Regions from separate parts of the Pseudomonas sp. GGS8 genome, predicted to be linked through region 3. Evidence: predicted binding sites of a transcription regulator. Region 3 holds the regulator's gene; each other region holds the start of a gene.
What was found. The regulator FliA, encoded in region 3, starts transcription of late flagellar genes. The targets are predictions, from matches to a motif close to CTAAAGTTTNNNNNNNNNNNGCCGNTAA.
Positions count from the first base shown of each region.

Region 1: J3D54_RS12810 (methyl-accepting chemotaxis protein) is a predicted target of FliA. The motif match lies at 8,019-8,046, and genes of this name have one in related genera.
Region 2: J3D54_RS04585 (methyl-accepting chemotaxis protein) is a predicted target of FliA. The motif match lies at 2,429-2,456, and genes of this name have one in related genera.

Region 1 covers NZ_JALJWF010000001.1:2,853,263-2,863,614, forward strand. The annotation lists gene J3D54_RS12760 (ATP-binding protein) at 1-1,305, opposite strand, end outside; gene J3D54_RS12765 (PP0621 family protein) at 1,295-1,528, opposite strand; gene J3D54_RS12770 (outer membrane protein assembly factor BamD) at 1,665-2,681, opposite strand; gene rluD (23S rRNA pseudouridine(1911/1915/1917) synthase RluD) at 2,833-3,795, shown strand; gene pgeF (peptidoglycan editing factor PgeF) at 3,792-4,514, shown strand; gene clpB (ATP-dependent chaperone ClpB) at 4,657-7,221, shown strand; tRNA gene J3D54_RS12790 (tRNA-Asn) at 7,539-7,614, shown strand; tRNA gene J3D54_RS12795 (tRNA-Pro) at 7,624-7,700, shown strand; tRNA gene J3D54_RS12800 (tRNA-Lys) at 7,706-7,781, shown strand; tRNA gene J3D54_RS12805 (tRNA-Pro) at 7,877-7,953, shown strand; gene J3D54_RS12810 (methyl-accepting chemotaxis protein) at 8,107-9,732, shown strand; gene J3D54_RS12815 (EF-hand domain-containing protein) at 9,795-10,196, opposite strand.
Region 2 covers NZ_JALJWF010000001.1:1,022,345-1,032,696, reverse strand. The annotation lists gene J3D54_RS04590 (plasmid stabilization protein) at 56-268, shown strand; gene J3D54_RS04585 (methyl-accepting chemotaxis protein) at 421-2,340, opposite strand; gene J3D54_RS04580 (histidine phosphatase family protein) at 2,601-3,272, shown strand; gene J3D54_RS04575 (phosphatase PAP2 family protein) at 3,307-4,170, shown strand; gene J3D54_RS04570 (glycosyltransferase family 39 protein) at 4,121-5,560, opposite strand; gene J3D54_RS04565 (GNAT family N-acetyltransferase) at 5,728-6,291, shown strand; gene J3D54_RS04560 (DUF6124 family protein) at 6,648-7,016, opposite strand; gene J3D54_RS04555 (DMT family transporter) at 7,256-8,296, opposite strand; gene J3D54_RS04550 (Fic family protein) at 8,565-9,719, opposite strand; gene J3D54_RS04545 (hypothetical protein) at 10,040-10,297, opposite strand; partial or broken gene J3D54_RS04540 (DUF6124 family protein) at 10,333-10,352, opposite strand, start outside.
Region 3 covers NZ_JALJWF010000001.1:3,647,377-3,657,728, forward strand. The annotation lists gene fliR (flagellar biosynthetic protein FliR) at 1-567, shown strand, start outside; gene flhB (flagellar biosynthesis protein FlhB) at 571-1,710, shown strand; gene J3D54_RS16495 (YncE family protein) at 1,959-2,873, opposite strand; gene flhA (flagellar biosynthesis protein FlhA) at 3,216-5,345, shown strand; gene flhF (flagellar biosynthesis protein FlhF) at 5,357-6,682, shown strand; gene fleN (flagellar synthesis regulator FleN) at 6,799-7,629, shown strand; gene fliA (RNA polymerase sigma factor FliA) at 7,626-8,366, shown strand; gene J3D54_RS16520 (chemotaxis response regulator CheY) at 8,534-8,905, shown strand; gene J3D54_RS16525 (protein phosphatase CheZ) at 8,928-9,716, shown strand; gene J3D54_RS16530 (chemotaxis protein CheA) at 9,770-10,352, shown strand, end outside.

The sequences.
Region 1 (10,352 bases), 790 kb from region 3:
ATGGCGCCAGGCGTTGCGCAACAGGTTATCGAGAATCTGGGTCAGCTGATTCGGATCCATCAGGGTTTTGAAGTCTCCCAAGCCGATGCGCAGGTGAATCTGCTGACGTTCGTTCGACCCCTCGCGGGTTTCGGCGACGAAATGCTCCAGCCACGGCTTCAAATCCAGCCGTTGCGGCACGGTTTGCTGACGACGGGACAATTGCAGGACGTTTTCGATTACCCGATTCATGCGCTGAGAGTGGTCTTGAATAATCTGCGTCAGACGCCGGTCCGCACCGTTCAGTTCCTCGGATTCCTGCAGTAACTGCGCGGCATGACTAATGGCGCCCAGTGGATTGCGGATCTCATGGGCAATCCCGGCGGTCAGGCGACCGAGGGCGGCAAGTTTCAGTTGTTGGGCCTGTTGGGCGATTTGGGCAAGGTCTTCGAGAAAAACCAGCGTCTGGTGGTGCGGGCTTTGGTCCAGGGCAATGAAGCTTGGTTGCAGCTCGAGGCCGTTGTTGGTGATCTTCAGGCTTTGCGGGCGCAGTGTTGGATTGTTGAGCCATAGTTGGAGTCGATCGACCAACGGTATCGAGTAATCGTCGATCAACTGGCCGTCCAGTTTTTCCTGCCCCAGCAAGGTCAAGGCGCTGTGATTGGCCAGCTGCACCCGCCGCTGGTCGTCGAGCACCAGAATGCCCGTGCGCATGCGTTGCAGGATCAAGGCGTTGAGCGCTTCCAGACTGAGTACTTCACTGGCTCGCTGTTCGGCCAGGGTTTCGCTGACCTCCAGTCGTCGGGTCAAGCCCTGCACCAGCAGTGCCGCGGCAAAACACAGGGCGCCAAGGGTGCCGATTTGCAGGTAATCACTGGGGCTGACGGGGTGGTTGAAGCTCAGGATGAAGCTCAAACCCACGATGCCAAGGGCTCCGACCGCTGCGATCAGCAGACCGATACGCCCGCGCAGCAAAGTATTGCTGATGGCCACTGAGACGATCAGCAAATTGCCGATGGCGCTGGCCATGCCGCCTGCGGCGTAGAACAGGCCGCACAGCAGCAGGACATCGACCAGCGCCAGGCTGAACAGCTGTGCGGGGCGCCGGGTGTTCCCCAGAAAGACCACTAGCAGGATATTCAGCACCAGGTACAACCAACTGCCGTTGCGCAGCAGGTCGTCATTGGCGAACTTCAGCAACTGGTTGTCCATGTTGCTGGAGATCAACAGCACCAGGGTGATGCCGACGCTTAAGCGGTAGAGATGATAGAGGCGCAGCAGTCGCTGGGCCTGTTTGTTGCCGGGACTGGGCGTCTCAGCGATCACTGGAGCCCGGGCCTTGCTCAAGGTGAGCCTGGCTGCAATACCACTGTTGTTCGAGTTTCAGCGCGCGGTCGCGGGGCAGGTGTACGCCGCAATGGGCACAGCGAACCATGGGCGGAGCATCTTGCTCGCGCGGCATATTGGCGACCGACGTCGGCCCCTTGAACTTGCGCCAGAACCATACGGCAGCGGCAATCAGGGCGATCCAGAACAATAGACGAAGCATGGTGAGCTGCTTTTTGATTAATGAATTGGCAGTTTAGCCAAGGACGGGTCAAGCGCACAGCGCAATACGCTCACCCTAAAGTCCGGCAATAAAAAAGGCGCCTCGAAAGGCGCCTTCCCGGTACAACATCCCAGCGTCAGTCGAACAGGCCGAAGGTCATGTGACTGAACCAGGAACGGTCGGTGTTGCTGGACTCGGATTCCGGTGCTTCGATCACATCGCCGTTTTCATCTTTAGGCTTGAGCTCGTTCGGAATCGCGTCCTTGGCATCCTGGAATTGCTTCTGCACGTCCTGGTTGGCGCGGGTTTCGCCCGGTGGCAGCGGCGGACGGGATTCGATCAGGCCCAGGGTGGCCTTGCTCAACCACGAACGGTTGTCGGCTTCGGCTACCGACGGCACGAACTGACCGTCCACCAGGCTCGGGTGGTTCGGGTAGTTGAGTTTCAGGGTTTCGAGGCTGGTCGCGGCCAGTTCGTCCAGATGCAGACGCTGGTAGGCTTCGGTCATCACCGCCAGGCCGTCACCGACCGATGGGGTTTCCTGGAAGTTTTCCACTACATAACGGCCACGGTTGGCGGCGGCAACGTAGGCCTGACGGGTCAGGTAATAGTCGGCAACGTGGATTTCGTAGGCCGCCAGCAGGTTGCGCAGGTAAATCATGCGCTGCTTGGCGTCCGGCGCGTAGCGGCTGTTCGGGTAGCGGCTGGTCAGTTGGGCGAACTCGTTATAGGAGTCGCGGGCGGCACCCGGGTCACGCTTGGTCATGTCCAGCGGCAGGAAGCGCGCCAGCAGGCCGACGTCCTGGTCAAAAGAGGTCAGACCCTTGAGGTAGTAGGCGTAATCGACGTTCGGGTGCTGAGGGTGCAGACGAATGAATCGCTCGGCGGCGGATTTCGCAGCCTCAGGCTCGGAGTTCTTGTAGTTGGCGTAGATGAGCTCGAGTTGAGCCTGATCGGCATAGCGACCGAACGGATAACGCGACTCCAGGGCCTTCAGCTTGGCTGTGGCGCTGGTGTAGCTATTGTTGTCCAGATCGTGCTGAGCCTGCTGGTACAGCTCGACTTCGCTCAGGTTTTCGTCTACGACTTCCTTCGATGAGCAAGCAGCGGTCAATGCGAGGATGGCGATCAGCAGCAGGTGTTTCACTTGCATGGCGGCTTGCGTCCCTATGACGGCCGCTGTCTTGGGCGGGGCCGTCCTGTTATGATGAGTGCCCCGTTGAAAAGCCTCGGGGCAAAAGACGCCGTATTTAACCACAAGCGCGCAGCCGAAACCAAAGGCTGTGCCGACGCCTAGTCTGAGCATGTCCGATAAAATTGAACTTCGCGCAGAGGTGCCGTCCGAATTGGGCGGCCAACGCCTCGATCAAGTCGCCGCACAATTATTCGCTGAGCACTCGCGCTCGCGCCTTTCCGCCTGGATCAAAGACGGCCGCCTGACTGTGGATGGGGCGGTTATCCGCCCGCGAGACATCGTCCACGGTGGCGCCATTCTTGAGCTGACTGCCGAGCAGGAAGCTCAGGGCGAATGGATCGCTCAAGACATCGAGCTGGACATCGTCTATGAAGACGACGACATCCTGGTGATCAACAAGCCTGCGGGCCTGGTGGTGCATCCGGCCGCCGGTCACGCCGACGGCACCTTGCTCAATGCCTTGCTGCACCATGTGCCGGACATCATCAATGTGCCCCGCGCCGGTATCGTGCATCGCCTGGACAAGGACACCACCGGTCTGATGGTGGTGGCCAAGACCATTCAGGCGCAGACACAGCTGGTCACGCAATTGCAGAGCCGCAGTGTCAGCCGGATCTACGAGTGCATCGTGATTGGTGTGGTGACAGCCGGTGGCAAGATCAACGCACCGATCGGTCGTCACGGCCAGCAACGCCAGCGCATGGCGGTGATGGAAGGTGGCAAGCAAGCCGTCAGCCACTACCGCGTGCTCGAGCGTTTCCGCTCCCACACTCACGTGCGGGTGAAGCTGGAAACCGGTCGTACGCACCAGATTCGTGTGCACATGGCGCACATCAACTACCCGTTGGTCGGAGATCCTGCCTACGGTGGTCGTTTCCGTATTCCGCCGGCCGCCAGCGTGACCATGGTCGAATCCCTGAAGAATTTCCCGCGTCAGGCGTTGCATGCGCGGTTCCTGGAGCTGGATCATCCGACCACCGGTAAACGCATGAGCTGGGAATCGCCACTGCCGGATGACTTCGTCTGGTTGTTGTCGCTGCTCAAGCAAGACCGCGAGGCGTTCATCGGATGACCTGGCTGACGCCTGACTGGCCTGCACCGGCCAGCGTCAAAGCCTGCGTCACCACCCGTGCGGGCGGCGTCAGTCTGGCGCCGTTCGACAGCTTCAACCTGGGCGATCATGTCGACGACAGCCCTGAAGCCGTCGCCGAAAACCGCCGTCGCCTCACCGATCACTTCTTGATTCAACCGGCCTGGTTGCAACAGGTTCACGGCATTGCCGTGGCCGATGCCGACCCAAGCCAGGTTGCCACCGCTGACGCCAGTTGGACGGCAACGCCCGGTATCGCCTGCACGGTGATGACCGCCGATTGCCTGCCGGCGCTGTTCTGCGATCGTGCCGGCACCCGCGTTGCCGCTGCCCATGCCGGTTGGCGTGGATTGGCGGCGGGCGTGCTGGAAGCGACCCACGACAGTCTGGCCGTGCCGCCTGAAGACGTATTGGTCTGGCTTGGTCCGGCTATTGGTCCGCAAGCCTTCGAAGTCGGCCCCGAAGTGCGCGAAGCCTTCATCCAGCAACTGCCTGAAACCGCTAACGCCTTTGTGCTGAGCCACAACGCTGGCAAATTCATGGCTGACATCTATGAACTGGCGCGTTTGCGTCTGGCCGCTCGCGGTGTCACGGCTGTTTATGGTGGTGGCTACTGCACAGTGACCGATCCACGTTTCTTTTCTTACCGCCGCAGCCCTCGCACCGGCCGGTTTGCCTCCCTGGTCTGGCTCGACCGTTAGACTCGAACGCTAGACTTCTCTGATCTGCATCAACTCCACGACGCTTGAATCTCCCAGAATCGACCACATCTATAGCGGTATCTGGCAGGTTTCTTTATTCAGGATGTTTATAGGTCCGGCCTGCTCAAAAGGAAGGTGACCCATGCGTATAGACCGTTTAACCAGCAAGTTGCAGTTAGCCTTGTCCGACGCCCAATCCCTGGCCGTCGGTCTCGATCATCCGGCCATCGAACCGGCGCATCTGATGCAGGCCATGCTTGAACAACAGGGTGGTTCGATCAAACCCCTGTTGATGCAGGTGGGGTTCGACGTTACCAGCTTGCGTAAAGAGCTGACCAAAGCCCTTGATCAGCTGCCGAAAATCCAGAACCCGACCGGCGACGTCAACATGTCGCAGGATCTGGCGCGCCTGCTCAACCAGGCCGATCGCCTGGCCCAGCAGAAGGGCGACCAATTCATCTCCAGCGAATTGGTGCTGCTCGCCGCGATGGATGAGAACAGCAAGTTGGGAAAACTGCTGCTCGGCCAGGGCGTGAGCAAGAAAGCCCTGGAAAACGCGATCAATAACCTGCGCGGCGGTGAGGCGGTCAATGACGCCAACCAGGAAGAGTCACGCCAGGCGCTGGATAAATACACCATCGACCTGACCAAGCGCGCCGAAGAAGGCAAGCTCGATCCGGTGATCGGCCGTGACGACGAAATTCGCCGCACGATTCAGGTCCTGCAGCGCCGCACCAAGAATAACCCGGTGTTGATCGGCGAGCCGGGCGTGGGTAAAACCGCCATCGCCGAAGGCTTGGCCCAGCGCATCATCAACGGTGAAGTGCCGGATGGCCTGAGAGGCAAGCGCCTGTTGTCCCTGGACATGGGGGCGCTGATAGCCGGTGCCAAGTACCGCGGCGAATTCGAAGAGCGCCTCAAGTCCCTACTCAACGAACTGTCGAAGCAGGAAGGGCAGATCATTCTGTTCATCGACGAATTGCACACCATGGTCGGCGCGGGCAAGGGCGAAGGCTCGATGGACGCCGGCAACATGCTCAAACCGGCATTGGCTCGCGGTGAACTGCATTGCGTCGGCGCGACCACGCTCAACGAGTACCGCCAATATATAGAGAAGGACGCGGCCCTCGAACGGCGCTTCCAGAAAGTTTTGGTGGACGAGCCGAGCGAAGAAGACACCATCGCCATCCTGCGTGGCCTTAAAGAGCGTTACGAGGTTCACCACAAGGTGGCGATCACCGATGGTGCAATCATTGCCGCGGCCAAGCTCAGTCATCGCTACATCACTGACCGCCAGCTGCCGGACAAGGCCATCGACCTGATCGACGAAGCCGCCAGCCGCATCCGCATGGAAATCGACTCCAAACCGGAAGTGCTGGACCGTCTGGAGCGTCGTCTGATTCAGCTGAAGGTGGAATCCCAGGCGCTGAAGAAAGAAAGCGACGACGCGGCGAAGAAACGTCTGGAAAAACTGCAGGAAGAAATCGCCCGTCACGAGCGCGAGTATTCGGACCTCGAAGAAATCTGGAATTCGGAAAAAGCCGAAGTCCAGGGTTCGGCGCAGATCCAGCAGAAAATCGAACAGTCCCGTCAGGAACTGGAAGCCGCGCGCCGTAAAGGTGATTTGAACCGCATGGCCGAGCTGCAATATGGGGTGATCCCGGACCTGGAGCGCAGCCTGCAAATGGTCGATCAGCATGGCAAAAGCGAAAACCAGTTGCTGCGCAGCAAGGTGACTGAGGAAGAGATCGCTGAAGTGGTGTCGAAGTGGACCGGCATCCCCGTGGCGAAAATGCTCGAGGGCGAGCGCGAAAAACTGATGAAGATGGAAAGCCTGTTGCACCAACGTGTGATTGGTCAGGACGAAGCAGTGATCGCCGTCTCCAACGCGGTGCGGCGCTCCCGTGCCGGGTTGTCCGATCCGAATCGTCCGAGCGGCTCGTTCATGTTCCTCGGCCCGACCGGTGTCGGGAAAACCGAGTTGTGCAAGGCACTGGCCGAGTTCCTCTTTGATACTGAAGAGGCGATGGTGCGGATCGACATGTCCGAGTTCATGGAGAAGCATTCCGTGGCTCGCCTGATCGGCGCGCCACCAGGCTATGTAGGGTATGAAGAGGGCGGTTACCTGACCGAGGCAGTGCGTCGCAAGCCTTATTCGGTGATCCTCTTGGACGAGGTCGAGAAGGCCCATCCGGACGTGTTCAACATCTTGCTGCAAGTGCTCGAAGATGGCCGTTTGACCGACAGCCATGGTCGCACGGTGGATTTCAAAAATACCGTGATCGTCATGACTTCCAACCTGGGGTCGGTGCAGATCCAGGAATTGGTCGGTGATCGTGAGGCGCAACGTGCAGCGGTGATGGATGCGATTTCCACGCACTTCCGGCCGGAGTTCATCAACCGGGTCGACGAAGTGGTGATCTTCGAGCCGCTGGCTCGGGATCAGATCGCGGGCATTACCGAGATTCAGTTGGGTCGCCTGCGTAGCCGCCTGACCGAGCGCGAGCTGAAGCTTGAGCTGAGCCCGGAAGCGATGGATAAACTGATCGCCGTCGGATACGACCCGGTCTATGGCGCACGGCCGCTCAAACGAGCGATCCAGCGTTGGATCGAGAACCCGCTGGCACAGCTGATTCTATCGGGTCGTTTCATGCCCGGAGAGACCGCCAAAGGTGTGGTGGAGAATGACGAAATCGTCTTCGTCTGATCCACGGCGGCAGCAAATTGAAAGAGGCCTCGCATTGCGAGGCCTTTTTTTCGATAGGCTGTTGAACTGAAAGGAAAATGCTTGTAAAGTGCGCCCCGCAGTAAGTCACCTCGAAAGGGTTTCTGCTCCCCAAGCAGGAATCTGAAATAAGTTGCAAATCATTAACTTGAAAGCAATTTAGGGGGTTGACAGAGGTGCTTAAGATTGTAGAATAGCGCGCCTCAGACACACGAACGCAGCGATGCGAACGGGTCGAAGAGGTGAAGCAAGCTTCACAGTTGTAAATTGAAATACCAGTTGTAATTGAAATGTGTAGTTCCGTGATAGCTCAGTCGGTAGAGCAAATGACTGTTAATCATTGGGTCCCAGGTTCGAGTCCTGGTCACGGAGCCAATTTCAAACCGGGGTATAGCGCAGTCCGGTAGCGCGCCTGCTTTGGGAGCAGGATGTCAGGAGTTCGAATCCCCTTACCCCGACCATTTTTGGGTCGTTAGCTCAGTTGGTAGAGCAGTTGGCTTTTAACCAATTGGTCGTAGGTTCGAATCCCACACGACCCACCATTTTTGAAACCAGTTAACGCTGGAATCGAATCTTAAGATCAGACGCCAAAAGCTCTGTTCGCAGAAGGCGCCTTTCAAAGGTGCCTTTTTTTTACCGGGGTATAGCGCAGTCCGGTAGCGCGCCTGCTTTGGGAGCAGGATGTCAGGAGTTCGAATCCCCTTACCCCGACCATATTAAAAATCCTCGTATCGAAAGATACGGGGATTTTTTTTTTTGCCTGCGAAAAAACAGATCGCTTCAAGTCATCGTACAACTTGCCGATAACGAGCTAACGGGGCACGGACAGGGCCTCCACTCCAGCCAATAAAAACACAGGCGCTCGTTATGTTTCTTCGTCAGTTGAATATTGCCCCTCGCGCCGCGCTGGGTTTTGCCTTGATCGCGGTACTGGTGGCGTTGCTCGGGGTGTTTGCATTGGGGCAGATGTCGAGCATTCGCGACAGCGAGGTGGCGGTGGAGACCCAATGGCTGCCGAGCATTCGCGGCGGTGACGAGATTCGCGAGCTCATGTTGCGCATCCGTACTATTTCCCTGCGCATGGCCCTAGATCAGGATCCGAAGAACATCGCCACTTATCGCAGCCAGATGGACACGCGCGACAAGGAGTTGAGCGAGAAAATCGCCGCCTATGACAAACTGGTCACCACCGCTGAGGGCCAGCAGTTGTATGACCAGTTCAAAAAAACCTTCGCCGCCTACCGCAGCGGCATCGCTCAATCCTTCACCCTCGCTGAGCAAGGGAAGCGTGAAGAGCTGACCAAACTGCTGCTGATCGACATGAAGACCGTTGTCGACGGTTCGGGCAAACAGCTCAACGATCTGGCGGAACTGTTCACCCGGCAAGTGGCCGCCGAGAGCCAGAGATCCCAAGAGCACTATGCCAACTCCCGGATGATCGTCAGTCTGTTCATTGCCCTCGCGGCGCTGGCCACGGTCGGCCTTGCGATGCTGTTGACCCGCAGCATCGTCAAACCCTTGGCTGAGGCGTTGAGCGCTGCGGAAAACGTGGCACGAGGCGATCTGACCCGCCCTATCGAAACCCATGGCAGCGACGAAGTGAGCCGCTTGCTCAAGGCCCTGGCGACCATGCAACACAACCTGCGTGAAACCTTGCAGGGCATCAGCGGTTCGGCGGCACAATTGGCGACGGCAGCTGATGAATTGAACGCGGTCACCCTAGACAGCACCCAGAATCTGCAACAGCAGAACAACGAGATTGAACAAGCGGCGACGGCCGTCACCGAAATGACCACGGCGGTGGAGGAGGTCGCACGCAATGCGGTTTCTACCTCCGATGCCACGCGCCAATCCAGTGAGTCGGCACACGTTGGTCAGCAGCGAGTGAGCGAAACGGTGAGTGCCATCAGCGCCCTTGCCAGCGATGTGCAGACAACTGGCGGCTTGGTGCAATCATTGGCCAACCAGTCCAAGGACATCGGCAAGGTGCTGGATGTGATCCGTGCCATTGCCGAACAGACCAACCTGCTGGCTCTCAACGCGGCCATCGAAGCGGCGCGCGCGGGCGAAAGCGGTCGAGGTTTCGCGGTGGTTGCCGACGAAGTGCGCGCCTTGGCGTACCGCACGCAACAGTCGACTCAGGAAATCGAACAAATGGTTCAGGGCATGCGCACTGGCTCAACCCAAGCGTTGGACTCCATGCAAGCCAGCTCCTCGCGGGCAGCCAGCACCCTGGCGTTGGCGGAGCATGCGGGCGAAGCGCTGCAGACCATCACCGCTTCGGTTCACCAGATCCACGAACGCAATTTGGTGATTGCCAGCGCCGCCGAAGAGCAGGCGCAAGTGGCGCGTGAAGTTGATCGCAACCTGGTGAACATTCGCGATTTGTCGGTACGCTCCGCCGCCGGTGCCGATCAGACCAGCGCCTCCAGCCATGAGTTGTCGCAGTTGGCCAACTCGTTGCGGACCATGGTGCAGCGGTTTCAGGTGTAAATCCGCCGGGCGAAAAAAAGCCCCGCTTCTCGATAGAGAAGCAGGGCCTGGTCTTTATTGGCTTAGCTATTGTCTTTCAGGTGTTCGAACAAGCCTTTTGGCATTTGTTTGCCATTGGCTTCGTAGTTGGCTTTCACGTTATTGAAAGCCTCTTGTTCCGAGATTTGACCATCGTGGTTGGTATCGATCTTGTCGAAGTCGGCCTTGGGCGCCACTTTCAGGAACTCCGCACGGGACACCTGACCATCGCCATCGGTGTCGGTCTTGGCCATCGAGGCATCGCCGCACTTGCCTTCGCCACATTTGCCTTCTGGGTTTTTTACCGAAGTTTCGGCCGAGGCGACCATGTAGCCCTGGGTCAGTGGCTGCGCGGCGAATACGGAGCCGGACAACATCAGGCCACCAGCCAGGACAGCGCCGAGCAGGCCAACGGTGTTTTTGCTGAGAGTAGTGGTACGGGACATTACAAATCTCCTGGGTTGCACGACACAACCGTTCGATAAAGGACGCCACGTAAGTGCGGCGATGACCGAAGCAGGCGGTGCCTTGCTCGGGTGTGGCCATTTAGCGGGAGTGGTGTATCGCTACTGTGTCGCGCAAGGAGGGAGTTTGTAAGCGAA
Region 2 (10,352 bases), 2.6 Mb from region 3:
AAGCTTAACCCGTGATAGTGTCGTCCGATCAATTCAGCGAGCACAGAGGGCGCTTATGGCCAGCCTTACCATTGGCAATCTTGACCCGCAGATTTATGAGCAATTGCGCAACAACGCGCGCAGCAACGGCAGGTCCTTGGAGGAAGAGGCTCGCTTGATTCTGAGGCGCGCTCTCGATCAGATGGATGGTGCTCATGGATTGGGGACACGAATCAACAACCGATTCAAAACTAGTGGCGGGATCGTGTTGGATCTGCCACATCGCTAGAGTGGGCAGTGAATGCGAAGCAAGGGCTAACCCGAAATAACTTGTGTCTGTTCAAAAGCATTCGCGGGCAAGCCCGCTCCCACAGGTTCAGAGAGTAACCTGTAGGAGCGAGGCTTGCCCGAATGGATCTTTCATTCACCGCAAAGTGAATATCAAACCCGGAAGTGACTCACCATCATCTGTAACTGATTGCCCAATCGCGCCAGTTCAACACTGGAGGCAGCGGTTTCGTCGCTGGCGGCGGCGGTCTGTTCGGACACGTCGCGCACGTTGATGATGCTGCGGCTGATCTCTTCGGCCACGGCGCTTTGTTGCTCGGCGGCGGTAGCGATCTGCTGGTTCATCGATTGAATGTTGGACACCGTGCGGGTGATGTTTTCCAGTGATACGCCGGCCTTGCGGGTCAGCGATACGCTACTGTCGGTCAGGGTGCGGCTGTTGTTCATCACCGCCGCCACTTGTTGAGTGCCGTTCTGCAAGCCGGCCACCAGGCCTTCGATTTCCTCGGTGGATTTTTGCGTGCGCTGGGCCAGGCCACGAACTTCATCAGCCACTACCGCAAAACCACGACCGGCCTCACCGGCACGGGCCGCTTCGATGGCGGCGTTGAGGGCCAGCAGGTTGGTCTGTTCGGCTACGGCCTTGATCACGTCCATGACGCTGCCGATCTTGTCGCTTTCCTGTTGCAGCACGCTCATGGCTTCAGTGGAACGCGCCACTTCGCTGGCCAGCCGCTCGATCTGGGCGATGGCTTCGTTGACCACTTTGTCGCCTTCGCGAGCTTCACCGTCAGCGGCGGCTGCAGCCTGAGAGGCTTCTTCGGCGTTGCGCGCGACTTCCTGCACAGTGGCCGTCATTTCGTGCATGGCGGTGGCGACTTGATCGGTTTCCGCTTTCTGGCTGTTCACACCTGCGCTGGTCTGCTCGGTCACGGCCGACAGTTCTTCGGCGGCGCTGGCGATCTGGGTGACGCCATCACGGATGCCGCTGATCAAATCGCGCAGGGTCACGCCCATGCGCGCAATGCCTTGCTGCAACACGCCGAGCTCGTCGCGGCGCGTCACTTTGATGTCCTGGGACAAATCACCACCGGCGATGCGCTCGACCACGGCCAGGGTATCGCGCAACGGGCCGGTGATCTGACGGGTGATAATCACGGCGGCAATGATCCCCACCAGCAACGCCAGCAGGGTGCTGATCAGTTGCAACGTGCGAGCCTGGGCGCTTTCGGCGTCACGGCGGTCGAGCTGGAATTGATACAGCTGATCGCTCAGGGTCACGATGGCGGCGCCCTGGTCGGTCATTTCCTTGCGCGCCTGCACCGCATCGGTGTTGGCGGCTTTATACGCTTGCAAGGCACTGCGGTAATTGCTCAGCGCGGTTTCCAGCTGACGCAGGGCGTCTTGCTGGGTCTCGGCAAAATGCGCGTTCAGTGATTTCAGGCTGGCGATGGCCGCGTCCAGTTGGGAAACGGCTTTCTGCTCGGTCTCGGCATTGGTGTTGGCGGTGTAGCCGCGCACTTCATAGCGGGCAAGAATGAACGCTTCCTTGGCGGCGGTGATGGCCAGGAACTGTTCGAAATGCTGATCGCTCAGGGGCATTTGCTGTACGCGGATGTTGATTGCATCGATCAGCTTGCCGGCGGTTTCGGCGTTGGCGCCCATGGCGTCGCGGGCGCTGTTGCCGGTGCGGTAGGCGCTGCGCATTTTGTTCAGCGACGTCTGATAAGCAGCGATGGTCGCGGCCTGGTCCTTGAGCATTTTGACGTTTTCAGGATTTTTGAAGCTGCCCAACAGCGCTGTTTGCTGAGCCACAAAGCTGTCCAGGGTGGTTTGCACATTCTGTGCGGCGGTTTCGTCGCCGTTGGTCAGCATGTATTGCAGGCGAACCACGCGCAGCTTGGTCAGGCCGGCATTGAGCTGAGTGATGTCGCTCATCCAGTTGCTGCGGTCAATCAACCCGCCCAGGCTGGTCCAGCCGGTCAGGGCGAGGATGCAGGTCAGTGCCAGCACCAGGCCGAATCCCAGGCCCAGTTTGAGGTTCACGCTGATGTTGCCGAACCAGCTATTCATCAAATTCCTCCAGGAACGTTGCGCTTTAGATCGTCGGTTGGCTGGAAGATTTTTGTTTTTGGGAGCCAGCAAGGTGTGTAGCAGGTATGTATCGGCCGCAATCCCGGGAGCTGAAAGGATTTTGTCGGATGGATTCTGTAACAAGATTTTTAGGCAGGTCTTAAGCTTTTTTTCACATGAGTTTCACCGGCTGCCGACGCGAGACTCTCTACTCTCTCGGTTTTGTATGATTGTGGTGCATGCCGGCGAGGCGGCTAAACGTGGAATTGAGACTGAGTCTGTTCGGGATAAAACGCTCGATCGATCTGAGCCGTTTGGCCCGTTATCGAAACGCCGGGGTCATCGTGGCCTCGCTGCTGCTGGTGATTCCGCTGACCGTGTGGCTGTTACGGCCTGCGGCTGTACCCGATCTGGCCCATGGCAATGTCGAGGGCGCCCGGGCATTGCTTTCCGGCTGGGCCAAGGGCGACATGATCGTGTTGGTACGCCATGTCGAGCGTTGCGATCACTCCACCGCCGCCTGTCTGATCGGCAACGATGGCATTACTGACCGCTCGCGCAGCGTGGCGGCGAGTGTCGGGGCACAGTTTGAACATCTGGGCCTGAACAAGACCGATATCTACAACAGTCCGATCATCCGTGCGGCACAGACCGCCAGTTATATGTTCAACAAGGTCGGCGTCGGTGAAGACTGGTTGATCAACTGCAGAGGCAGCATGTTGCGCGATGCCCTGGCGCACAAGGTGGCCGGGCGTAACCTGATTCTGGTGACCCACAGCGAGTGCATGGCGCAACTTGAAAAAGACCTCAAGCTGCCAACTGTTACTCTAGGCTACGGCGCCTCTCTGTTTATCTCCGCTGAAAAACCTCTGGCGCCCCGCATGCTCGGTTCCATCGAAGCCTCTGACTGGCATTCGGTGACCACTGAATGAGCTTCTTCATCATCCCTCTGGATCTGGACGTACGATGCTGACTTCTTCCCGTTACCGCTTTTACTGGGTGAACTTTGGTATTCCGCTGGCCTGCGCGGTCGCGGTGTTCCTGATGTTTGACATGACCAAAATCGACATCGCTTTCAGCGATCTTTTTTATGACCCGGCTACCCGGCTGTTTCCGTTGGACCATGTCCGTCTGTTCGAGCAGATCACCCATAAATGGGCGCGAATCATCCCGAACTGGACCGGTGAGGTCGCGATCATCGGTGCCTTGCTGTCATTTCTCTGGCCGCGACTGAAGGCTGAAAAACATTCGAAGATCATCGCCTTCCTGGAAAAAATCAAAGTCGCGCCCGTGCTTCGGTTCGCCAGTAAACACCGTCGGGATTTCCTCTACGTGGTGTTCGCGTTTTCCATCAGCACCGGCGTTATCCACTACCTCAAAAGCCACACCAGTGTGTATTGCCCGGTTGAAACCACTCAGTACGCCGGGAAAATCGAGCATAAGGAGTGGTACCAGAATTTTGACCTGCTGAAAGAAGCCGGTGACGGTCGCTGCTGGCCGGGTGGCCATGCGTCGGGCGGCTTCACCATGCTCGCGCTGTACTTCGTGGCTCGCCGCTACCGCTGGCGGTACGCTAAAGCGGTGATGTACGGCTCGCTGCTGCTCGGTTTCGTCTATGGCACGACACGGGTTTTGCAAGGCTGGCACTACATGTCCCACACCTTTTGGGCCGGGATCTTCGTGTGGCTGACGTGTTTGCTGACGGCATTGGCGTTCTATGGACGGGCGCGGCTGGAGCTGCCGTTGCTGCAAAAGGCTGCGCTACCCGTCGCTGAGCCGTCTAAAGGGTTACAAAGTAGTACGCCTGACGCCCCACCTTCATTGTCTTGATCACCTTCAAGGGGGCAGCGGGTACATTTGAGCCGGACATGAGCGCCACGTTGGCCGGTGAGGCGCTCAGAAACTCATGCAGTTGCGCCTCGGTATCCAGGCCTTTGAGTACGCGCCGGGTGTAGAACACGCTGGCGCCGCCCACCCGCTCGTTGGCCTGAAACAACGCAACCTGCTGTCCGCTGGCCTGGAATGCCTGAATTTGCTCGGTCAGCGGCAGGAAGGATAGTGTGCGATCAGCGTGAGGCAGTAGCCATTGTGCGGCAGCGAGGTAGCTGCCGATCACCACCGCCAGTACGCCAATGCCTAAACCGCGACGATGCCGGACAATCAACCCCGGCAAGGTCGACGCACCGGAGTAGGCTTGAAGTCGTTCAAACAGTACGCGCGCATATTCCGCGGCAATCACCGCCGCCGCCGGCGTCATGGACATCAGGTACACCGTGCGTTTGCTCGACGCCAGGGTCAGCATGACAAACTGCGCCAGCAGCCACACCGTGAAGAACAACAGGTAACGATTGGCCATCAGGCTTTTGCGAAAGTGCCACAGCCCCAGGTACACCAGAATGTTCCAGGGCGCGAAGGCCTCCGGCAGCTTGGCCAGGTAGTAGTAGAACGGTTCGTAATGCCCGGCTTCGACGAAGGAGCCACTGAAGCGCCCGACGCTATTGGTCAGCAACACTTCCCCCACGGCATGCGCGCCACCGCGCTGATACAGCACTGCGAGCCAGACCATCAGCGGCACCAACCCCAGCAGCGTCAACAGGCCGGGGCGCAGCCAGTCCGAGGGCTTCAGGCGTTTCTCCATCAAGGTTTCGACCAGCAGATACGTGAAGATCACCACCCCCGGCATCGCCAGCCCCAGCACGCCTTTGCTCAAGGTCGCGATGGCGATCCCTGACGCAAACAGCAGGGCATTGCCGACAGTCGAGAGCCGTGTCCCCTGAAAAAACGCCAGCAGCGCCATGCTCACGCCGAAGGCCAGCAACGCGTCTTCGCCGACGCTGCGCGTGTTACTCCAGTAACTGGCCATGGTCGCCAGCAAAATCCCCGCCGTCCAGGCAATAACCTTGGGCCGGTCGAATCGCCGCAGCATCGCGTACAGCAGCATCACGCTGAACAGCCCGGCAAACGCCGACGCCAGCCGCACCGCCCACGGCGTACCGCCGAATGCGCGAATCGCCCCGGCGTCGAGCCACAAGCTCAAGGGCGGTTTCTCAAGAAATGGCTCGCCGAACAAATGCGGGGTCACCCAGTCGTTATCCAGGTGCATCTCCATGGCAATTCCGGCGACCCGGGCCTCCGTGGAACCTTGTAATTGGTGATTGCTTAGCGCGAAGAAAAACAGCAGAGCGGCGAGCAGAAACAGTGAAGAAGCGGAACGTGACATGAGTTTCTGGCTACCAAGCAGAGGACCGGGAACCCCCAGAATACGAGTTGAATGCTTAACGAAACATGAACGGCCATTGAGAGGTCACGGACGACGTCGGGGCAGCACGAACGGGGGCCATTGCGTAAATTCACACTACAGTAGCAGCGTCCTTCCCGGCGCTGATATTGTCTGGCGTCATGGAGTTTGAATTTAAGTGTGATGCAATGGAGCTTGCGCTGACGGTCGGCACTCACACATTGAGATTGAGCCCCGCCGACCCCGAATGGTGTAAAGCGTTGCAACATGCGCTGAACGACAGTTTTACCGCCCATTGCGAATTTCTGCCTTGGGCCAAACCCTATACCACCGAGGACGAGGCCCGATCGTTCCTCGCACGGGCGGTCGAGGAATTCAAAAGCGAAACCGGTGAGCGGCGGTTGTTTATCGTCGACGATGCCGCGCACGCGATCATCGGCTGCATTGGCTTGAAGCCCCACCGTCGCAACCGGTATGTCGTTGGCTATTGGGTCAATACCGAGTATTCGGGCAAAGGTTATATGCGCACGGCACTTGAAGCGTTGATCAAAAACATGCCCGGTTTCACGTTTTACCTGACCATCGCCTCGGCCAATGTGGCGAGCCAGCGGCTGGCCGAAGCGGCCGGGTTTGGCTTGATCAGACGGTGCTATCAGAGGCCTTGTTTGCAACCGCATGAGGCGCAGGATACGTATTTGTATCGGTTGAAATGATGGTGGGAGCGGTCACTTGAACTGACCGCTAACCAAATCGCAGACAAAAAAAAGCCCGCGGGAGGGCGGGCAAACCGTAGTTTCTTGAATGAGCGAGGGGAATGTACAGGTTGGAGAGAGGCGGTGGGGTGAAGAAAAATTTATGTGGATGGATGGCTTCAGTCGCTCGTAGCTTCACCAAAGGTATGAAATGAAACTGCGTTGTCTCGTATAAGTAACATGCAGCTTCAATTGTCACGCATACAGAACATCTCTACCCATTCAAAGCCCAAAAAGGCACCTGCGATATTCTCGTCAGGTGCCTTTTTGTGTTGGGGGGGCGGTAAAGGCTCCATTCGATCAACGAGCGGGATCACTCAGTGAAGAACGGGAGGCTCGCCCACGGCCACCGACGCGTTCGGATCAAGGTTATCCTTCGCTCGGTTGACCAAAAGCTCGGTCAGCATCGTCAACTGCTGAAGCGCCAGTGCCACATTGCGCTGCGGGCCTTCGAGTCGGTTGGCAAAGTCCAGGGTCATGACGTTGAGGGACGCCAGGGTTTCGCTGGCATGAGCGAGCAGGGTGGGCATGTCGACGTCGGGGCGGACGTTGAAGATGTTCCTGTTCAGGTTGCGCCGGCGGGCGCTGACGGCGTGTTCAGTGGTTTTGGGACGTTGGGTTGGGTCGAGGGTTTCAGGCTGTGAAGTGGCCGGATTTTTCAATGGGATTCGGGTGATCTTTTTCATAAGGGCGTTCCATTGGTTTAGGGATCCTTACGTAATTTCGGCTTATTAAAACCATCCGCAGGGTCGCAGCGAAGGAGGAAGACTATCTTCCAGAAATGTTGTTCGCCAGTTCATGGAAGTCGCTACGGATTGCAGGAAAATTCCCGGGATGACGTGGTCCTAATCTGTCAGAAAACCTTGTTCACTGCGTTTGGTCCTGAGCAACCGCCGGGCCGAATACTCCTCCGTCGCAGTCTCGCTCAGTGTTTGTGCCTGTGATGGATATCGGGAAAGTGCGGATGACTGTGTTGGATGGGCGCGTGGTCGTGTAAATGGCTATGAGGTTCAGTGCCGTCCCACTCAAAGGCATGTTCATGTTGATGGTGTTCATCGTGAATATGCGGATGGTCATGTGTTTGCGGATCGTGTTGGTGTTCGTGAGAGTGGCTCTCGGTCAGGTGTATCCAGACGCCAAGCCCCATCAGGCCAGCAGCCACCCAGAACACCCACGTCACGGCTTCGCCTAACAACAGGATGGAAATAGCGGCCCCCAAGAATGGTGCAGTCGAGAAGTACGCACCTGTGCGGGCTGTTCCAAGCCCCCGCAAAGCCAAAACGAATAACACCAGGCTAACGCCGTAGCCTAAAAAGCCGACGAGTAGCGTTGGCCCCAGTAGAGACCATTCAGGGAGATGCATGCCAAGAGCAATCCCTAACCCGCAGTTGACGACCCCGGCGACCAATCCTTTGATGCCTGCGATGAACAATGCATCCGATGCGGAAACCTTCTGGGTAAGGTTGTTATCGATGGCCCAACAAAAACAGGCAATCGCCACCGCGACCGGGCCAATCCAACCATGGATCTGTGCGGAAGTTTGAGGCCAACCCAAGAGCACGCCACCGGCAACGATTGCGATCATTCCAGCGACGATCCGCCGGTCGGCGTTCTCCTTGAACACCATCCAGGCAAGCAGGGCGGTTAACACCGCCTCAAGGTTCAGCAACAGCGAAGCAGTGGTAGCTGACGTGAGAGTAAGGCCGAACATTAGAGACACCGGCCCCAGAACGCCTCCGAACGCGATAGCGCCAATGAGCCATGGCCATTCGGATAGTGTTAAACCGACAGGCTGCCAACCGCGATCACGGATCAGCCGGGTGACCGTGAGACCCAAGCCACTTCCCAGGTAAAGCAAACCGGCGAGCAAGACGGGTGAAACGTTCAGCCCCAGGACCTTGGCAAGCGGTGTGCTGGCACCAAAGAGGGCTGCAGCGCCCAAGGCGTATAAAACGCTTTTCATCATCTGTTCCGTAGCAAAAGGCATGGTTGAGAAACACGATACCCGTCACGCGTGGATAGCGCATTGAATCGCTGCAGATGCGCTGAAAAACTGGCGGGGGCTGTGAGTAATACTAAGCACACGGGGGCGCAAATCCGCGAGATCTTGGCAGCGGCAGTTTCCACAGCTTATGGCCTCTTGCTTTGTTCCTTTGAAGGCTCGAATTTTACCCCTGATAAGCACTAGCCTTTCTTGCTTTTACGCTCATCTCACGGGCAAGAGATGCGAAAAACTAAGGATTCTCCAGAGGTTCGGGTATGAAACCCTGTTCTCTCAGAGATTTGATTACGCCTCGGATCAGGTAATTGTTTGAAAACCCAATTGTGTACTGTCTGGCTCCAGGATTAAGTGGAAGGAGCATTCCTTGATCGACAAGCTTTTTGATCAGATACGTTCTTTGATTGCTCGACTGATTGGGAAGTACGGCTGCCACATCGGCCGACTTCACGACTTTCGATTTTATTGCAATCGACAACACCGACTCTTCTGTCTCGGTGATCCACTCTCTCTCTCTTGCGAAGGTGACGGCAGGAACGAGAATGTACTTGGTGAGATAGGAGTATTTAGTAAGGCGATCTACCTTTTCTAGCTCGTCGCGAATGCCTTCAAGCACATATGTACACCACTCCTCCAAGCCTTCCTTTGTACCTTTGTCGGCGGTAGCAAGCATTGAGTAATATCGTTCACGGTCGTTGCAAAACACGGCTGTAGGATTCAATACCCTTCCTCCTGTGCTCACGTTGAAACCGTATTTCATTAGGAGAGCATAGGTGAGCAGCCTTACCACCCGACCGTTGCCATTACCAAAGGGGTGTATCCATCCAAATCTGTGATGTGCCAGTGCAACCTTCATGAGGTCATATTTTGGAGAGTCTTCGCGATTCACGAACTCTACCAGTTCCTGCATATAAGCTTGGACCTGGATGAAATCGGGAGGCAGGTGCTCAGATTGGGATATGCGAACGGCTCCACCGCGGTAAGCTCCGGGCGTTTTGTCACCCTCTCTCTGCAGATCATTTACGGTCATTGCGTGCAACTCTCTGATCGTCTGCTCTGTCAGAGGGACGCCGAGCACCATGACCTGCTCGATGTAATCCATTGCTTTTTCAATGTTGGCCACTTCGCGCAATTGATCTGTATCTTGCGCCGTGCCTTCCACCTTGCTCTCTATGTAATCAGCCAGGGTCGTATGATTGCCCTCGATACGAGCAGAGCCAAGGCTTTCAAGAGTGTGAAAAAGCGATTTGAGCTGATAGAACACCTGCGGAGGTGTGTCGCCCTCAAGCCTCAGACGCCTTAGGTGTTCTAGCTCGCTCAGGACATCAACTAGATCAGAGTCGAAGGATGGATTGAGAAGCTCAAGGTCGTGATGGATAAACGTAGGCATATGGAAAAATATCTCAAAGCGGCCGAAAAATTATCTTGAAGGAATCCATGGAAACGCCCGTAATTAAAGGTCTGCGCTTAGCATGCGCTAAACATTATCTTAAATTCGGCTGTGCGCTAAGTGAAAACGGGCGAAAAATTAAGTGAGATATCTCGCTGGTTGGCGGGGTTTCAGCGATTCTTGAGCGGTTTCACTTCCCTGACCTCCGACGCTCAAGCGTTCAGAACATCTCTACCCGCTCAAATCCAAAAAAGCACCTGCGATATTTTCGTCAGGTGCCTTTTTGTGTTGAGCTGCAACGATTTCCTATGCAGGGTTCGTTATAACGCCGAAGCCTGCATCTGTAACCTTCGCCCAATCACATCCAGCAAATCGCAACCATCGCGCAACGAAGTCACCAACACCCGCGCCAGCTCACTGTGCACGCCTTCACTTACAGCGAAGCTCTCCAGCAATTGAGTCGCCGTGCGGATGCGGTAAGCCGCCGTTTCATGCAGCACATCCAGCGGCGCTTCGGTGTCGATCAGCAGCGACGCGATGGTGCAGTCGATGCCGGTGATCGGCATGTATCGATCCATGACAAAACCTCCATTCAATCAACGAACGCGATCACTCAGTGGCGGGCGGGCGTGA
Region 3 (10,352 bases):
GCACTGCTGCTGATTGCCGAGCAAATCATCATCGGTGCGGTTCTCGGTTTCTCCTTGCAGCTGTTCTTCCAGGCGTTCGTGGTGGCGGGGCAGATTGTCGCGATCCAGATGGGCATGGGCTTCGCTTCGATGGTAGACCCTACGAATGGCGTGTCGGTGGCGGTCATCGGGCAGTTTTTCACCATGCTGGTGACGTTGTTGTTCCTGTCAATGAACGGCCATCTGGTGGTGTTCGAAGTCCTCACTGAAAGCTTCACCACGCTGCCGGTCGGCGGCGGCTTGATGGTCAATCATTTCTGGGAGCTGGCCGGCAAGCTCGGCTGGGTACTCGGTGCGGCGCTGTTGCTGGTGTTGCCGGCAATCACCGCGTTGCTGGTGGTCAACATTGCGTTTGGCGTGATGACCCGGGCAGCGCCGCAGTTGAACATCTTCTCGATCGGCTTCCCGCTGACCCTGGTGCTCGGCTTGTTCATCGTCTGGGTCGGCCTGGCGGACATTCTCAATCAGTATCAACCGCTGGCCGCCGAGGCCTTGCAGTTGTTACGCGAACTGGCACGGGCACGCTGAGTCATGGCTGAGAGCGAAAGCGGTCAGGACAAAACAGAAGACCCCACGGAGAAACGCAAAAAGGACTCCCGTGAGAAGGGTGAGATTGCGCGCTCCAAGGAGCTCAACACCCTGGCGGTGATGCTGGCCGGCGCCGGCGCCTTGCTGATTTTTGGCGGCGCATTGGCCCAGGATTTGATGGAGTTGATGCGGATGAACTTCTCGCTCTCGCGAGAGGTGATTCTGGATCAGCGCAGCATGGGCATCTTCCTGCTGCACTCGGGGCAGATCGCTCTGTTGGCGATTCAGCCGGTCATGATCACGTTGCTGCTGGCCGCGCTGATCGGTCCGATTTCCCTCGGAGGCTGGCTGTTCGCAGCCGGCTCCATGGCGCCCAAGTTCAGTCGCATGAATCCCGCCGCGGGCCTGAAACGAATGTTCTCGGCCAAGGCGCTGATGGAGTTGCTCAAAGCCCTGGCGAAGTTCTTCATCGTGTTGTTCGTGGCGCTGGCGGTGTTGTCGTCGGACATCGATGATCTGCTGCGCATCGCCCATGAACCCTTGGATATGGCGATCATCCACAGTCTGCAAGTGGTGGGCTGGAGCACGTTGTGGATGGCTTGCGGGCTGATCATCATCGCTGCGGTCGACGTGCCGGTGCAGCTGTGGGAAAGCCACAAAAAGCTGTTGATGACCAAGCAGGAAATCCGAGACGAACACAAGGATCAGGAAGGGCGACCGGAGGTCAAGCAACGCATTCGTCAACTGCAGCGCGAGATGTCGCAGCGGCGAATGATGGCCGCGATCCCTGATGCTGACGTGGTCATCACCAACCCGACTCACTACGCTGTGGCGCTCAAGTACGATCCGGACAAGGGTGGGGCGCCGATGCTGATCGCCAAGGGCAGCGACTTCCTGGCCTTGAAGATCCGTGAAATAGCAGTGGCCAATGAAGTGTTGTTGCTGGAGTCGCCGGCCCTGGCGCGTTCGATTTACTACTCCACGGAACTGGATCAGGAAATTCCTGGCGGGCTGTATCTGGCGGTGGCTCAGGTATTGGCTTACGTCTATCAGATCCGCCAGTACCGCGCGGGCAAGGGCAAGCGCCCGGATCCGCTCAAGGACGATTTGCCGATTCCGCCGGATTTGCGCCGCGATTCTTGATAAGCATTTTTTACTCTATCGGAGTGATGGGGGTTACTTTCAGTCGGGGCGTGAGTAAGAAGTGCTCAAGTCCAATCCAGTTGGTCGCACTGGTTTGAATTTCAATTCGAGTAATGCCGTTGGCTGAAAATTCGTCAACAGTGCTTGCACAAACGTTGCTTCGACGCGGGTATTTCATATTTACGCAAAGTCATAAGGCATCAGTCGATGGCTGTACTTTGCAGCCATCGAATCAGGTTTGAATCAGTTCAAGCGTCTGTAAGGGCGTGCAGTACATAAATTTCACCATTGTCGGGCCTGATACGGATTTCCATCAGGTGATTTTTATCGACATTGATGCTGTGGACTTCCTCCAGGCTCTGGGCATCCAGAATATGCACATGGGTTGAATTGGAGCGCACGGTGTAGAGATGCTTTCCGTCCGGCGTACAGCATATGGATCTGGTTGCGGTTTCGTGGTCTACGGTCTTGATGATTTTGTTGGTCTGGGCATCAATCATGAGCAGTTCGTTAGCGCTCATATTGAGCGCATAGAGATGCCTGCCGTCAGTACTTGGAGTTATTACGCTGGTAAAGCCATTGACGGGGATGCTGGCGATCACCGACCACCTGGTGATGTCGATGACTTCGATCGAGTTTCGCTGGCCCTCGTTCCAGCAAGAGGCGTACACGCGTGACCCGCTTGCATTGGTAGCGAGATTGCCCGGGGCAGATATTTTCATAGAACGAATAACCGTCTGCTTCGGCGCATTAAGTTCTTTCATATAACCATCGTTTTGGCCGCCACAAAGGTAAGCGTAACTGCCGTTGGGGCTCACCGTCATGTCGGTCGGGTAAGAAGGAACCTTGGTGGCAGCGCTCACTGCATGGTTGACGGTGTTGATCACATAAAGACTGTCTGTCGCCATGTCCATGGCGAAGGCGTGGATACCATCCGGACTCAGCCCTTTGATGGCTGGCCAACGCCCCGCCGAGTATGTGTGGATGATCTCCAGCGTGTTTGCATCCATCGCTCGAAGGAAATAATCGCTATCGATTCGTTGGCGGAAGTAGAGGCGGGCGGAATCCTTGCTGATGATCAGGTTGTCCAAACCTGGTATCAAATGGACGACCTTGTCATTTATCGTCAATGGAAGTGCGGGCTGGGGAATATGCCTACTCATAATGTCGGATCCTGTCGATGTTAGGAGCCTTCATTGGAGGTGGGGTGCGAGTTTCTGTCTACTGTCAGAGTTGATAGATGAGGGGGGGCACTGGCTTGAGCGGAAAGTTTCGAGGGTATTTTATCTGCCGGATTCCCACGGCTGAGTGCGAGTATCGCGTCTTGATGGCATTTTGCTGCAGTTCGTTTCAGGGCAATTGGAAGAGAAGCGATTAGCGGGAGTGGTGTCTGTACCGCAAACCTCTGTTTCGATCATTGGCAAAAGTTGGAAGGCTTCTTGCAGTAGCCGCCCTGCGCCTGCTTCAGGCGTCAAAAGTTTGCTTTAAAGAAACGGGGAAAACCGGTGGATCGCTCTCAGTTATTCAACACTGCCCGCACAAACGTTGCCGACTTGAGTCGGGGCAACCTGGGTGTGCCGCTGTTGCTGCTGGTCATGCTGGCCATGATGATGTTGCCGGTGCCGCCGTTCCTTCTGGACGTGTTTTTCACCTTCAACATTGCGCTGTCCATCGTCGTGCTGCTGGTCTGCGTGTACGCCTTGCGGCCGCTGGATTTTGCGGTGTTCCCGACCATTCTGCTGGTGGCGACGTTGTTGCGACTGGCGCTGAACGTGGCCTCCACGCGGGTGGTGATGCTCCACGGTCAGGACGGCCATGCCGCCGCCGGTAAGGTGATCCAGGCCTTCGGTGAAGTGGTGATCGGCGGCAACTACGTGGTCGGTATCGTAGTGTTCGCGATTTTGATGATCATCAACTTCGTCGTGGTGACCAAAGGCGCCGGGCGGATTTCCGAGGTGAGCGCGCGTTTCACCCTCGATGCGATGCCGGGCAAACAGATGGCCATCGACGCTGACTTGAACGCTGGCCTGATCGATCAGAGCCAGGCGAAACTGCGCCGGATGGAAGTCGCCCAAGAGGCCGAGTTCTACGGTTCCATGGACGGTGCCAGCAAGTTCGTGCGCGGTGACGCCATCGCCGGTCTGTTGATTCTGTTCATCAACCTGATCGGTGGCATGGCGGTGGGTATCTTCCAGCACGGCATGAGCTTTGGCGATGCCGGCAAGGTTTACGCGCTGTTGACCATCGGTGACGGTTTGGTGGCGCAATTGCCATCACTGCTGTTGTCGACCGCCGCGGCGATCATGGTGACCCGTGCTTCCGGCTCGGAAGACATGGGCAAGCAGATCGGTCGCCAGATGTTCGCCTCGCCAAAAGCCTTGGCGGTGGCCGCAGGCTTGATGGCGGTGATGGGCCTGGTGCCAGGCATGCCGCACATCTCCTTTCTGTCCATGGCAGCGCTGGCGGCCGGTGGCGCTTACCTGTTCTGGAAGAAGCAGAACGCGGTCAAGGTTCAGGCTCTGCAAGAGGTGAAGCGTCAGCAGGAGTTGCTGCCGTCGCCAGCTCGGGCTCAGGAAACCAAGGAGCTTGGCTGGGATGACGTAACGCCGATCGACATGATTGGCCTGGAAGTCGGCTACCGCCTGATTCCCCTGGTGGATCGCAATCAGGGTGGTCAGTTACTGGCACGGATCAAGGGGGTGCGTAAAAAACTCTCCCAGGACCTGGGCTTCCTGATGCCGACTGTGCATATCCGTGACAACCTCGACCTGGCACCCAGTGCCTATCGCCTGACCCTGATGGGGGTGATCCTGGCTGAAGCGGAGATTTACCCGGAGCGCGAACTGGCGATCAACCCGGGGCAGGTCTACGGCACGCTCAACGGCATCACCGCCAAAGATCCGGCTTTTGGTCTGGAAGCGGTGTGGATCGAAATCAGCCAGCGCGCCCAGGCGCAATCCCTGGGTTACACCGTGGTCGATGCCAGTACGGTAGTGGCGACCCACTTGAACCAGATTCTGTACAAGCATTCCAGCGAGCTGATCGGTCACGAAGAAGTCCAGCAACTCATGCAATTGCTGGCCAAAAGCTCACCGAAACTGGCCGAAGAGCTGGTGCCGGGCGTGGTTTCGCTGTCGCAACTGCTCAAAGTCTTGCAGGCGTTGCTGGCCGAACAGGTGCCGGTGCGGGACATTCGCAGCATCGCCGAAGCCATCGCGAACAACGCTGCCAAGAGTCAAGATACCGCCGCTTTGGTGGCCGCGGTGCGCGTCGGCGTATCCCGTGCAATCGTGCAAAGCATTGTAGGCACTGAGTCGGAGCTGCCTGTGATCACCTTGGAACCAAGGTTGGAACAAATATTGCTCAATAGTCTTCAGAAGGCAGGACAAGGCTCGGAAGAGGGCGTTCTGCTGGAGCCAAGCATGGCGGAAAAACTGCAACGCTCGTTGATCGATGCGGCGCAGCGTCAGGAAATGCAAGGTCAGCCGGTGATTCTGCTGGTGGCCGGTCCGGTTCGCGCGATGCTCTCGCGATTCGGTCGGCTGGCAGTACCGGGTTTGCATGTGTTGGCTTACCAGGAAATTCCTGACAACAAGCAAGTGACCATCGTTGCGACAGTAGGGCCCAACGGCTGAGGTAGTGGTTTATGCAAGTTAAGCGTTTTTTCGCCGCCGATATGCGTCAGGCCATGAAACTGGTTCGTGATGAGCTGGGCGCTGATGCCGCCATTATTGGCAATCGCCGGATCGCCGGCGGTGTCGAGCTGACGGCTGCCCTGGATTACAAATTGTCGGCGCTGGCCCCGCGTGTTCCGAACATGGAACTCGAGGACGAGCTGCGCAAGACCCAGTCGCGGATCGTCACCGCCCAGGCCGAACTGAGCCTGCGTGGCAATGGCGAGAGCGACAACACCACCAATCGCCAATTGTTCGCCGGCCTGCCGCTGACCGCCGCCGAGCCGCTGATCGAACCGACGCTGGCCGAGCCTCGGCGCCCGGCACCTGCGCCTGCCGCAGCGACCGGCGTCGATCCGCGTGCGTTCGACTCGATGCGTTTCGAACTCAACAGCCTGCGTGAACTGATGGAAGTGCAGCTTGGTTCTTTGGCGTGGAATCAGCTGCAAGGCAGCCGTCCGGCCCAGGCCAACCTCTGGCGTCGCCTGCAACGCATCGGCCTGTCCGGCCCGTTGTCACGCGATCTGTTGGCGCTGATTACCGACATTGAAGAGCCTCGTCAGGCCTGGCGTATGTTGCTCGCGCACTTGGCTCGGATGATCACCACCCCGGAAGTCGAGCCATTGGAGGAGGGCGGCGTGATTGCCATGGTCGGCCCGGCCGGCATGGGCAAGACCACCACGCTGGCCAAGCTCGCGGCCCGTTATGTGCTCAAGTACGGCGCGCAGAACATCGCGCTGGTGAGCATGGACAGCTATCGCATCGGTGCTCAGGAACAGCTCAAGACGCTGGGCCGGATCCTCAATGTGTCGGTGACCCATGTCGACCCGGGTCAATCCCTGGTGCAGGCGCTGGAGCCGCTGCTGCGCAAACGCGTGGTGCTGATCGATACCGCCGGCCTTCAGGCCAGCGATCCGGCACTGCGCATGCAGCTCGAAAGCCTGGCCGGGCGCGGCATCAAATCAAAAAATTATCTGGTCTTGGCAACCACCAGCCAGAAACAGGTTCTAACCGCCGCTTATCACAGTTACAAACGCTGCGGCCTCGCCGGCTGCATCCTGACTAAACTGGATGAAACGGCAAGTCTGGGCGAGGTGTTGAGCCTGGCTATCAGTCATGAGTTGCCGGTGGCTTACCTGACCGATGGTCCGCGGATCCCGGATGATTTGCATCTGCCGCGTCGTCATCAACTGGTCAGCCGCGCCGTTAGCGTGCAAATGCAGGAAGAACCCAGCGAAGAAGCCATGGCTGACATGTTCGCTGATATTTACCACAGCCCGACCAAGCAGGTTGGCTGAGGTATTAATGAACATTTTTTGTACCTACATCGATGGTCTGCCATGCATTGTTCCGATGGTGAACGCGCAGCCAGTAATGTGGCCTCCGTCTAAGTAAGACAAGGTAAAGAAATAACATGGGCAGCATGCATCCCGTACAGGTGATCGCGGTGACCGGCGGCAAAGGTGGCGTCGGGAAGACTAACGTGTCAGTGAACTTGTCCCTGGCTCTAGCTGAGCTCGGCCGGCGCGTCATGCTGCTGGATGCCGATCTGGGGCTGGCGAACGTCGACGTTCTGTTGGGACTGACACCCAAACGCACGCTGGCCGACGTGATCGAAGGTCGCTGTGAGCTGCGTGACGTGTTATTGCAAGGGCCTGGCGGTATCCGCATCGTCCCGGCCGCCTCCGGCACCCAGAGCATGGTTCATCTGAGCCCGGCCCAGCATGCCGGCCTGATTCAGGCGTTCAGCGACATCGGCGACAACCTCGACGTATTGGTGATCGACACCGCTGCGGGCATTGGTGACTCAGTAGTCAGCTTCGTGCGCGCCGCGCAGGAAGTCTTGCTGGTGGTGTGTGACGAGCCGACCTCGATCACCGACGCCTACGCGCTGATCAAATTGCTTAACCGCGACTACGGCATGAACCGATTCCGCGTCCTGGCCAACATGGCGCAGAGCCCGCAGGAAGGCCGCAACCTGTTCGCCAAATTGACCAAGGTCACGGATCGCTTCCTTGACGTCGCCTTACAGTACGTCGGCGCAGTGCCTTACGACGAAAGCGTGCGCAAGGCGGTACAGAAGCAACGCGCGGTGTATGAAGCTTTCCCACGCTCCAAGTGCGCCCTGGCGTTCAAGGCCATTGCGCAGAAAGTCGATACCTGGCCGCTGCCGGCCAACCCGCGTGGGCACCTGGAGTTTTTCGTCGAGCGCCTCGTGCAACAAACGGCAGGACCCGTGTTATGACAGCCAGCGGTTACAACCTCTACAAGCAGTCGGCACGTGACGCGCAGTACGAGCTGATCGAGCGTTACGCGCCACTGGTCAAACGCATTGCCTACCACTTGCTGGCGCGTCTGCCGGCCAGTGTCCAGGTCGAAGACCTGATTCAGGCCGGGATGATCGGCCTGCTAGAAGTATCAACCAAATATGACGCCAGCAAAGGCGCGAGTTTCGAGACGTACGCGGGTATTCGAATCCGCGGCGCGATGCTCGATGAAGTGCGCAAGGGGGACTGGGCGCCACGTTCGGTCCACCGCAATACCCGCATGGTCAGCGACGCGATTCGCTCGATTGAAGCTAAAACCGGCCGTGACGCTAAAGATCACGAAGTTGCGGCCGAACTCCAATTGAGTCTCGACGATTATTACGGGATTTTGAACGACACCCTGGGCAGCCGGTTATTCAGCTTCGACGATCTGTTGCAGGACGGCGAACACGAAGGGCTGCATGAGGATGGCGCGAGTGCTCATCTCGAGCCGTCACGCGATCTGGAAGATGAACGCTTCCAGGCGGCGCTGGCGGACGCGATTGCCAATTTGCCGGAGCGTGAGCGACTGGTGTTGGCGCTGTACTACGACGAAGAGTTGAATCTCAAGGAAATCGGTGAGGTCCTGGGGGTCAGTGAATCTCGGGTCAGCCAGTTACACAGCCAGTGCGCGGCCCGTTTGCGGGGGCGTTTGGGGGAGTGGCGAGCGCGCTGAAGGCAGTGTGGGGACACTGCGAATGGAGCTGGTGTGGTGTTGAACCGTACCGGTCTCGATCTGTTGTGCTCCAGACAGTCATTGAGTGCTTTGCCGGATTGATTGAAATGGCGCGCCCAGGTGCTGGGCGCGTTTAAGACTGCTTGGAGGTCGAATTGGACAAGAACATGAAAATCCTCATCGTTGATGACTTCTCAACGATGCGGCGGATCATAAAAAACCTGTTGCGTGACCTTGGGTTCACCAACACCGCCGAGGCCGATGACGGATTGACCGGGTTGCCGATGCTGCAAAGCGGTAACTTCGATTTTCTGGTGACCGACTGGAACATGCCCGGGATGACCGGCATCGACCTGCTTCGTGCGGTGCGCGCCGATGAAAGGCTCAAGCATCTGCCGGTGCTGATGGTGACCGCTGAAGCCAAGCGCGAGCAGATCATCGAAGCGGCCCAGGCCGGTGTTAACGGCTATGTGGTCAAACCCTTCACGGCCCAGGCGTTGAAAGAAAAAATCGAGAAGATTTTCGAACGCATCGGTTGAGAAACTGCGCCACGGGGGAGCTATGGAGCATATCGAATCTTCAAAGGGCGATTTTGAGTCGACCCTGAAAAAACACGCGGTCGAACTGGTCGAAAGCCTTGAAAAGGGCAGGTTCGGCGACGCTGTGCAACTGATCCATGAGCTCAACCAGACCCGTGACCGTGGCCTGTATCAGGAAGTGGGCAAGCTCACCCGCGAGCTGCATAGCGCGATCGTCAATTTCCAGATTGACCCGCACATGCCGCAAGCCGAGGAAGTGTCTCAGATCACGGATGCCACCGAGCGCCTGTCCTATGTGGTCAAGCTGACCGAGGCCGCGGCCAACCGCACCATGGACCTGGTGGAGAACGCCACGCCGCTGATCAACAGCCTGAGCGACGAAGCTCAGGCGCTGAGCACGGATTGGGGACGGTTCATGCGCCGCGAAGTCGGGGCTGAAGAGTTCCGCGAGTTGGCCCGGCGGGTCGACGGTTTCCTGACACGCAGCAGTGAAGACAACCGCGTCGTGTCGAGCAACCTCAACGACATTCTGCTGGCCCAGGATTACCAGGACCTCACCGGTCAGGTGATCAAGCGTGTGACCCAACTGGTCACCGAAGTTGAAAGCAACCTGCTCAAGCTCGTACTCATGGCCAGTCAGGTAGACCGCTTTGCGGGTATCGAACATGACCGTGAAGCGATGCTGGCTGAAAAAGATCCACAAAAACATCTCTCTCAGGGTGAAGGTCCGCAGATTCATGCCGATAAAAGAGAAGACGTTGTGTCCGGTCAGGACGATGTGGACGATTTGTTATCCAGCCTAGGATTTTAGAGTTTTAGCATTTTAGGTTTTTTAGGTTTTTAGACCTCAGGAGCACCCCCTTAATGAGCTTCGGCGCCGATGAAGAGATCCTTCAGGATTTCCTGGTTGAGGCCGGCGAGATTCTAGAGCAACTGTCCGAGCAGCTGGTCGAGCTGGAAAGCCGACCCGATGATGCGGACTTGCTCAATGCAATTTTTCGCGGTTTTCACACTGTAAAAGGGGGCGCCGGCTTCCTCCAGCTCAACGAGCTGGTGGAGTGCTGTCACATCGCCGAGAACGTGTTCGACATCCTGCGCAAGGGTGAGCGTCGCGTCGACTCGGAACTGATGGACGTGGTTCTCGAAGCGCTGGACGCGGTGAACAGCATGTTCAGCGAAGTCCGTGAACGCAGCCCGATCACGGCTGCCACGCCTGAATTACTCGCGGCGCTGGCCCGTCTGGCCGAGCCGCAAATGGAAGCCGCACCGGCGCCGGTCGCTGAAGTGGTTGAAGCACCGGTCGCTGAAAGCGAATCGGGCGACATTACCGATAACGAATTCGAACAACTGCTGGACTCGCTGAACGCCGTCAAGGCCCAGGCCGAGGCGCCCATAGCGGCTGCTCAGCCTGCTTCGCTGCCTGCCGCCGATGCGGCCGCCAGTGACG